DNA from 2 places in the Streptomyces sp. NPDC054863 genome. Region 1 is predicted to be linked to the other one. Evidence: riboswitches for the same ligand, from Rfam matches in the RefSeq annotation. Region 1 holds a riboswitch; the other holds the start of a gene.

Evidence for each region. Region 1 has a riboswitch for glycine ahead of gcvP (aminomethyl-transferring glycine dehydrogenase). Riboswitches for the same ligand answer to the same signal wherever they lie in the genome.
Region 2: another riboswitch for glycine. It lies ahead of gcvT (glycine cleavage system aminomethyltransferase GcvT); the one in region 1 lies ahead of gcvP (aminomethyl-transferring glycine dehydrogenase).

The regions. Positions count from the first base shown of each region.
Region 1 covers NZ_JBSGZD010000251.1:5,285-9,588, reverse strand. The annotation lists gene ACWGIG_RS30535 (DNA polymerase IV) at 1-1,208, shown strand, start outside; gene ACWGIG_RS30530 (PRC-barrel domain-containing protein) at 1,775-2,140, opposite strand; glycine riboswitch at 2,268-2,365, shown strand; gene gcvP (aminomethyl-transferring glycine dehydrogenase) at 2,565-4,304, shown strand, end outside.
Region 2 covers NZ_JBSGZD010000102.1:2,936-7,239, reverse strand. The annotation lists gene ACWGIG_RS19545 (enhanced serine sensitivity protein SseB C-terminal domain-containing protein) at 1-29, opposite strand, end outside; gene ACWGIG_RS19540 (enhanced serine sensitivity protein SseB) at 260-1,012, opposite strand; gene ACWGIG_RS19535 (AAA family ATPase) at 1,515-2,195, opposite strand; glycine riboswitch at 2,342-2,438, shown strand; glycine riboswitch at 2,439-2,551, shown strand; gene gcvT (glycine cleavage system aminomethyltransferase GcvT) at 2,587-3,702, shown strand; gene gcvH (glycine cleavage system protein GcvH) at 3,837-4,214, shown strand.

The sequences.
Region 1 (4,304 bases):
TGATGGAGTTGCTGGGGCAGCTGTCGCCCCTCGTGGAGCCGCTCAGCATGGACGAGGCGTTCGTGGACCTGGAGGCGGGCGGGACGGCCGCCGACACCGAGTCCGCGCGGGAGGTCGGCGAGCGGCTGCGGGAGCGGATCAGGGAGGTCACCGGGCTGAGCGGGTCGGTGGGGCTCGCGGGCTCCAAAATGCTGGCCAAGATCGCGTCCGAGCAGGCCAAGCCGGACGGGCTGGTGCTGATAGCCCCGGGGACCGAGCGGGAGCTGCTCGCGCCCATGTCCGTGCGGATCCTGCCCGGGGTGGGACCCGCGACGGGGGATCACCTGCGGCGGGCCGGGATGACGACGGTGGCCGACCTCGCGGCGGCGGGCGAGGACGAGCTCGTACGGCTGCTGGGGAGGGCGCACGGGGCGTCGCTGTACCGGATGGCCCGGGGGATCGACGACCGGCCCGTGGTGGCGGAGCGGGACGCGAAGTCGGTGTCGGTCGAGGACACCTTTGACGTGGATCTGCACGACCGGGTGCGGGTGCGGTCCGAGGTGGAGCGCCTGGCGGAGCGGTGTGTGCAGCGGCTGCGGGCTGCGGGACGGTCGGGGCGGACCGTGGTGCTCAAGGTGCGGAGGTTCGACTTCTCGACGCTGACGCGGTCGGAGACGCTGCGAGGGCCGACGGACGACACCGGGGTCGTGCGGGAGGCGGCTGCACGGCTGCTGGAGGGTGTGGACACGACGGGTGGGGTGCGGCTGCTGGGCGTGGGGGTGACGGGGCTGGCGGACTTTACCCAGGAGGACCTTTTTGCGCAGGCGGCGCAGGCCGCGCAGGTTGCGCGGGAGTCGGGGGAGGGCGGGGAAATGGCGGCTGGGGTTGATGCGGGGGAGGGGGATTTGGGGCGTACCGGGTTGGCGGATTCTGCGGGGGAGGGTGTTGAGGAGGCAGGGGCGGAGGGGGAGAGGGCCGGGGGTGAGGCCGGGGGCGACGGGGGTGAGCCGGTTGCTGAGCGGCGGTGGCATGCGGGGCACGACGTGCGGCATGCGGAGTACGGCGCGGGGTGGGTGCAGGGCAGCGGGGTGGGGCGGGTGACGGTGCGGTTCGAGGAGCCGGGGTCGCCGGGTCCGGGGCGAGTGCGGACCTTCCGGGTGGACGATCCGGAGTTGGAGGTGGCGGAGCCGTTGCCGTTGGTGGGGGTGCCGGGGGACATGGGGCCTTAAGGAGGTGGGTGGGGCAGCCTGGGCCTTCGGCGGCGGAGGGCGATGGAGGGGCTGGGCGTCGGCGCGGGTGGGGAGCGTCGTGCGGGTGCGGGTGCGGGTGCGGGTGCGGGTGCGGGTGCGGGTGCGGGTGGTGGGGTGTGCGGGGGTGTGGGGGTGGGCGTGATGCGTGCGGGGGGTGGTGGGTCTGTGGTGCGGGTGGGGCGGGTGTGATGCGTGCGCGGTGCGGTGGGGGTGGTGGGTCTGTGGTGCGGGTGGGGCGATCGGGGTGTGGTCGGACCTGGATGAGCTGAAGGCGTACTGGCAGTGCGGTGCGGGTGGGGCGGGGGTGATGCGTGCGTGGTGCGGTGGGGTAGTGGTGATGGGGGGATGGGGCCGTGGGGTGGGGGTGGGTCTGTTCGGAGTGAGGGTGCAGGTGGGTCCGCCGGGTCCGTGAGCTCCCGCCATGCTCTCGGTTTCGGTTGAGGGGGCGGTCCCGTCAGGCTCTCGACCCCGTGCGGGTGGGGGAGATCGGGCTTGTCCCAGGTGGAACGCATGCCCGCAGCGTGGGGGTGCCGTGGGGGTGGCGGTCAGGATTCTCCGTTGGCCAGGGTGCCGAAGTCTTTGTCGGGGGTGGTGGGGGGCGGGGAGTTGAGGCCGTAGTGGTGGTAGAGCTGGAGTTCTTGTTCGGGGGAGAGGTGGCGGCCTACGCCGAAGTCCGGGGCGTCTCTGATCAGGGACTTTTCGAAGGGGATGCGAAGGGTGTTGCCCACGAGGCTGCTGGGTTCCAGGGGGACGAAGGCGTCGCGGGTGAAGAGACCGGTGCGGACGGCTGCCCACTCCGGGATGCCCGTGGCGTCGTCCAGGTAGACCTCGTCCACCGTTCCGATCTTGGTGCCGTTGCGGTCGAATGCTTTGCGGCCGATCAGGCTGCGCGGATCGATGTCGGTCTGCACGGTCGGTCCCTTCAACTGGTCGCAACTGCTGTGTGAACCCCGTAAAACATACGAAAGAGCAGAATTGAGAGCCTGGCCACTCGAGGGATTGCGGCGGGAGTGCGCTGGTAGGCTGGCCGATGGCTGCTGACCCTGTGCGGGAGAGTCCTCCGAGGTGGATTTCGGAGGCGCCGAAGGAGCAACTCCTCCCCGGAATCTCTCAGGCCCCTGTACCGCACGGACGAGGTCACTCTGGAAAGCAGGGCGGGTGGCGGGCACGGCACAGGCCGGTGCGTGATCCTTCCTCACCGACGGTGAAAGTCGGAGCTCCGTACGTGGTGCTCCGGTGAAGCTCTCAGGTTGAGATGACAGAGGGGGAGGCCGTCCGGGTACCCGTGCCGTGGTGCCCCTCGCAGGTCGTGTCAGACCAGGAGGCCTTCCGCAGATGACCGCCAACCGTCGTATTGCGCTCGCAGAGCTTGAGCGTGGAATCCCCTTTGAGCAGCGTCATATCGGACCTGATGGTGAAGCGCAGGCCAAGATGCTCGCGCAGGTCGGGTACGGGTCGCTGGACGAGCTGACCGCCGCTGCGGTGCCTGACGCGATCAAGAACGCCGAGGCGCTGGGCCTGCCGGACGCGCGGACCGAGGCCGAGGTGCTGGCCGAGCTGCGCATGCTCGCCGACCGCAACCAGGTGCTGGCCCCGATGATCGGTCTCGGGTACTACGGGACGTTCACTCCGCCCGTCATCCTGCGGAACGTGATGGAGAACCCGGCCTGGTACACGGCTTACACGCCCTACCAGCCGGAGATCTCGCAGGGCCGCCTTGAAGCGCTGCTCAACTTCCAGACCATGGTGGCCGAGCTGACCGGGCTGCCGACGTCGGGCGCTTCGCTGCTCGACGAGGGCACCGCGGCGGCCGAGGCCATGTCGCTGGCGCGGCGGGTCGGCAAGGTCAAGAAGGGAGTGTTCCTCGTCGATGCGGAAACGCTTCCGCAGACCATTGCCGTGATTCAGACACGGGCCGAGCCGACGGGTGTGGAGGTTGTCGTCGCCGACCTCGCGGGAGGAATCCCGGCCGAGCTCGCCGAGCGCGGTGTGTTCGGTCTGCTGCTGCAGTACCCGGGCGCCTCCGGTGTCGTACGGGACATCAAGCCGGTCATCGACCAGGCGCACGAGCTGGGCGCCATCGTCACCGTCGCCGCGGATCTGCTGGCGCTGACGCTGCTGACCTCGCCGGGTGAGCTGGGCGCCGACATCGCCGTCGGTACGACGCAGCGATTCGGTGTGCCGATGGGCTTCGGCGGACCGCACGCCGGGTTCATGGCCGTACGCGAGAAGTTCGCGCGCAGCCTGCCGGGGCGGCTCGTGGGCGTGTCCGTGGACGCGGACGGAAACAAGGCGTACCGGCTGGCGCTCCAGACGCGTGAGCAGCACATCCGCCGCGAGAAGGCGACCAGCAACATCTGTACGGCGCAGGTGCTGCTGGCCGTCATGGCCGGGATGTACGCCGTCTACCACGGCCCCGAGGGGCTCAAGGGGATCGCGCGGCGGACGCACCGCTACGCGTCGATCCTCGCCGAGGGGCTGCGGGCCGGTGGCGTCGAGGTCGTGCACGGGGAGTACTTCGACACGCTGACCGTACGAGTGCCGGGCAAGGCCGCCGAGGTCGTCGCCGCCGCGCGGGACCACGGGGTCAATGTGCGGCTGGTGGACGCAGACCTGGTGTCCGTGGCGTGCGACGAGACCACTGCTCGGGCCCAAGTGACCGCGGTCTGGGCCGCGTTCGGGGTCCAGGGCGACATCGAGGCGCTGGACGCGGCGGTCGGCGAGGCGCTGCCCGAGGCCCTGCTGCGCACCGACGACTTCCTGACCCACCCGGTCTTCCACCAGCACCGCTCCGAGACGGCCATGCTGCGCTACCTGCGCAGGCTCGCCGACCGCGACTACGCGCTGGACCGCGGCATGATCCCGCTCGGCTCCTGCACCATGAAGCTGAACGCGACGACCGAGATGGAGCCGGTGACCTGGCCGGAGTTCGCCCAGATCCACCCCTTCGCGCCGATCGAGCAGGCCGCCGGCTATCTGACGCTCATCCGTGAGCTGGAGGAGCGGCTCGCCGAGGTCACCGGGTACGACGCGGTGTCCATCCAGCCCAACGCCGGTTCGCAGGGTGAGCTGGCC
Region 2 (4,304 bases), on a different contig from region 1:
CCGGCCGCCGCGGTGCCTGACGCGCTCACCCTGGGTCCCGCCCCTCTTCGATCCACCGAGTCCACCGTGTCGACCAATCCGCCCCCGTGTGGCGAGGTCATCAAACCAGCTTAAGCGGCACTGGTGACACCGCGTCGGTGTCGGTTTCGACAGTCTCCCCGAAGGACCGGGGTTCCGTGTTCCCGTGTGCTGATCCCAGGCGATTCCGGGCGGATCCCGGTGCCCTGTGAACGGTTCCCGGTGCTCCCCCGGGCGGATCTCAGTGTTCGCGTTGGTAGAAGGGCCGTGCCCGCTCCAGCATCCAGACGGCCACCGGGTCCTGCTGCGCCATGTCGAGCAGCAGCAGGTGCACCGGCCACGGCACCGACTCGCGGCCGAGCGCCCGGCCGAGCGCGTCCATCGGCGCGTTGCGGTCGGCGCCCTCCCAGGACGACAGCTGTACGCCGACGAACAGGACGGGGTCTTCGCCCTCGATGCTGGCCAGCGCGCGGCGGGCGGTGACGACCACGCCGCTCTGCTGGAACTCGCCCGCGGCGGCGGCGAGGAAGTCGACCGGCTCCTCCTGCCAGTCCGGCTCGAACAGCCGCACCCGGCCGCCGGTCGCGGGCCCGTCCAGCGGCGTGCGCCCGGTCCTGCACAGTTCGGCGACGGCGGGCGGCGGCAGCGGTGCGCCGACGTTGCCGCCCGGGTTCACGACGATGCCCAGCTGCGGCGGCAGCCCGCGCGCGAACTCCACGGCGGGCGCGACGGCGAACGCCATGTGGCCGCCCACGCACTGCAGGAACTGCTGTTCGGAGCTGAAGACGGGGACGTACGCCTGTCCGTCGATCTCCGTGGTGGGCAGGTCGAGCGGTCCCCGGTCGGGGCCGCCGCCGTTCGGCAGCGGGATCCACAGGGGGCTGCGGCCGATCGTCTCGACGAGACGGGCGCCGGCGGCGGGGCTGCCGAGCGAGGCGGCCAGCACCTCTTCGAGCTCGTTCCCCGGCCAGCCGCTGCCGTGTCCCGGATCCACGCCGGGGCCGGGGGCCTGACCCGCACCGTGGCCTTCTCCCGGACCCACGCCGGGGCCGGGGACCTGGCCCACGCCGTGGCCGGGGACCTGGCCCACACCGTGGCCTTCTCCCGGACCCACGCCGGGCCCGGGGACTTGGCCCACGCCCGGGCCCACGCCGTGGCCGGAGGCCTGGCCCATGCCCGGACCCATGCCTTCCGCGTCGTACTGCCCCGTCGTCTCCGGAATGTCCACGGACTGCTCCTTCTCGCTGCTCCCGCCCTGCGCAACGACCCTATCGCCGGGCCCGTCCCCGGACGGCAAGGGCCCGTACACCGGCCCCAGCCCACCCACCTCGGGCCCCATCCCGCTCACCCGGCCCCAGCCCTGCTCGCCCCGGCCCCAAGCCCGCTCCCCCGAGCCCAGAGCCCGCTCACTCCAGGCCGAGCCCGCTCACTCCAGGCCGAGCCCGCTCACTCCAGGCCCAGCCCGCTCACTCCAGGCCCAGCCCCTCACCCCGCACTCAGCCCGCCTCGAAGCCGATCTCCCGCAGCGCCCCCGCCGCCTCCCGGTCCAGGAGCACCGCCGATGCGCACCCGGCGGGCAGCCGCTCGCCCTCGGCGTCACGGACCAGCGTGCCGACGGCCCGCCGGTGCCGTGCGAAGGCGTAACCGGAGACTCCCCGTCCGCGCTCGCGCTGGCCGTCCCTGGCCACCTCGGGCGTCACGTCGAGCAGGACCAGCCGCAGCCCGCGTCCGCGTCTGCGCGCCTCGCGCGCCAGCCAGCGCCGCACCCACGCCTGCGTACCGCAGTCGTGCACGACCACGCTCTCGCCCGAGCGCAGCGCCTGCCGCAGCCCGGCGTAGTGGGCGATCCGCACCAGCGGGCGGTAGAGGGCGTACGGCAGTGCGCGCGGCATTCTCAGGTCCCAGCGCTCCCGCACGTCCTGCGAATCGATGGTGCGGACCCCCGCCACCGCCTTGCGGATCAGGGTGGACTTCCCGCTGCCCGGCAGCCCGGACACGACCACCACGTCCCCCGCGGCGAACGTCAGCAGGCGCGGACTCCTCCCGGCCCGCTCCCGCAGATCGCGCACGACCGGCACGGGCCCCACCGCCCTCACGCCCGCCGTCACCCCCGGACCTGGCTTCGCCGCCACGCCTGCCGTAGCGGCACATGCACTGGACTGCTGCAACGTCCTCACCCCTCCCCCTGTGGGTACGACTCACCCTTGCCCAAGAAGTGTAAAGAAAAGGTAATGCGGGACAAGCGATTTGCCGACCGGAGGGGGCGTGCAATGATGTGCGCGCCAGGCAGCCCCTGCGCACACCCAACTTCACAACGGCCGTATGAATCCGCGCGGGAGAGTCCGGGACACCAGTGCCCCGGACGCCGAAGGAGCAAGCTCCTCCCTTGAATCTCTCAGGCCCCGTACCGCGCGGGCGAGGCAGATCTGAAAAGCGGGTCACCCCCTGTCACGGGCGGTGACCCCACCCAAGGTGCAAGCCGGTCGCAGTTGCCCCGGCGAACCTCTCAGGTTCCGATGACAGATGGGGAGGACAGTCCTCGTCGTCATGCCCTGGGAGTCTTCAGTCATGAGCACCGCACCCCGTCTCACTGCCCTCGATGCCCTGCACCGCTCGCTCGGTGCGACCATGACCGACTTCGCGGGCTGGGACATGCCGCTGCGGTACGCCTCCGAGCGCGACGAGCACAACGCCGTACGCACCAGGGCCGGCCTCTTCGACCTCTCCCACATGGGCGAGATCACGGTGACCGGCCCGCAGGCCGTCGACCTCCTCAACTTCGCCCTCGTCGGCAACATCGGCACCGTCGGCCTCGGCCGCGCCCGGTACACGATGATCTGCCAGGAGGACGGCGGCATCGTCGACGACCTGATCGTCTACCGCCTGGGCGAGACCGAGTACATGGTGGTCGCCAACGCCGGCAACGCCCAGGTCGTCCTGGACGCCCTCGTCACCCGCTCCGAGGGCTTCGACGCCGTCGTACGCGACGACCGCGACGCGTACGCGCTGATCGCCGTGCAGGGCCCCGAGTCCCCCGGCATCCTCAAGTCCGTCACGGACGCCGACCTCGACGGCCTGAAGTACTACGCGGGCCTGCCCGGCACCGTCGCCGGTGTCCCGGCACTGATCGCCCGTACCGGCTACACCGGCGAGGACGGCTTCGAGCTCTTCGTCGAGCCGATCCACGCGGAGGCGCTGTGGCAGGCACTGACCGAGGCGGGCGCGGGCGTCGGCCTCATCCCGTGCGGCCTGTCCTGCCGCGACACGCTCCGCCTGGAGGCGGGCATGCCGCTGTACGGCAACGAGCTGACGACGAAGCTCACCCCCTTCGACGCCGGTCTCGGCCGGGTCGTCAAGTTCGAGAAGGAAGGCGACTTCGTCGGGCGTACGTCCCTGGAGGCAGCCGCCGCGCGCGCCGAGAGCGCCCCGCCGCGCAAGCTCGTCGGCCTGATCGCCGAGGGCCGCCGGGTCCCGCGCTCCGGCTACCAGGTCGTCCACGAGGGCAAGGTCGTGGGCGAGGTGACCTCCGGTGCCCCGTCCCCCACCCTCGGCAGGCCGATCGCGATGGCGTACGTCGACGCGGCCCTCGCCGCGCCCGGCACGGCGGGCGTCGGCGTCGACATCCGCGGCAGCCACGAGCCGTACGAAGTCGTCGCCCTGCCGTTCTACAAGCGCCAGAAGTGACGCTCCACAAGCACCACAGGTGAGGCTCCACACGCACCAGAAGTGACGAACGCCGCATCCTCAGGGGCGTACCCCCGTCTCATCTGTCAAGACCCCGTTCCTCAGCACTCCCCCGCATCCAGGAGAATTCAGCCATGAGCAACCCCCAGCAGCTGCGTTACAGCAAGGAGCACGAGTGGCTCGCGACGTCCGAGGACGGCGTCGCGACGGTCGGCATCACGGAGTTCGCGGCCAACGCACTCGGTGACGTCGTCTTCGCCCAGCTCCCCGAGGTCGGCGACACGGTCACCGCGGGCGAGACCTGTGGCGAGCTGGAGTCGACGAAGTCCGTCAGCGACCTGTACGCCCCGGTGACCGGTGAGGTCGTCGAGGCCAACCAGGCCGTCGTGGAGGACCCGTCGCTGGTGAACTCCGCTCCCTTCGAGGGCGGCTGGCTGTTCAAGGTGCGCATCACGGAAGAGCCGTCCGACCTGCTCTCCGCCGAGGAGTACTCCGCACTCTCCGGCAGCTGAAGCGCTCCGGCACCTGAAGCGCCCCGGCCACTGAAACGCAGCGGCCTCTGAAACGCTCCGGCAACTTCAATCGCCTGAACCCCCTAGGGA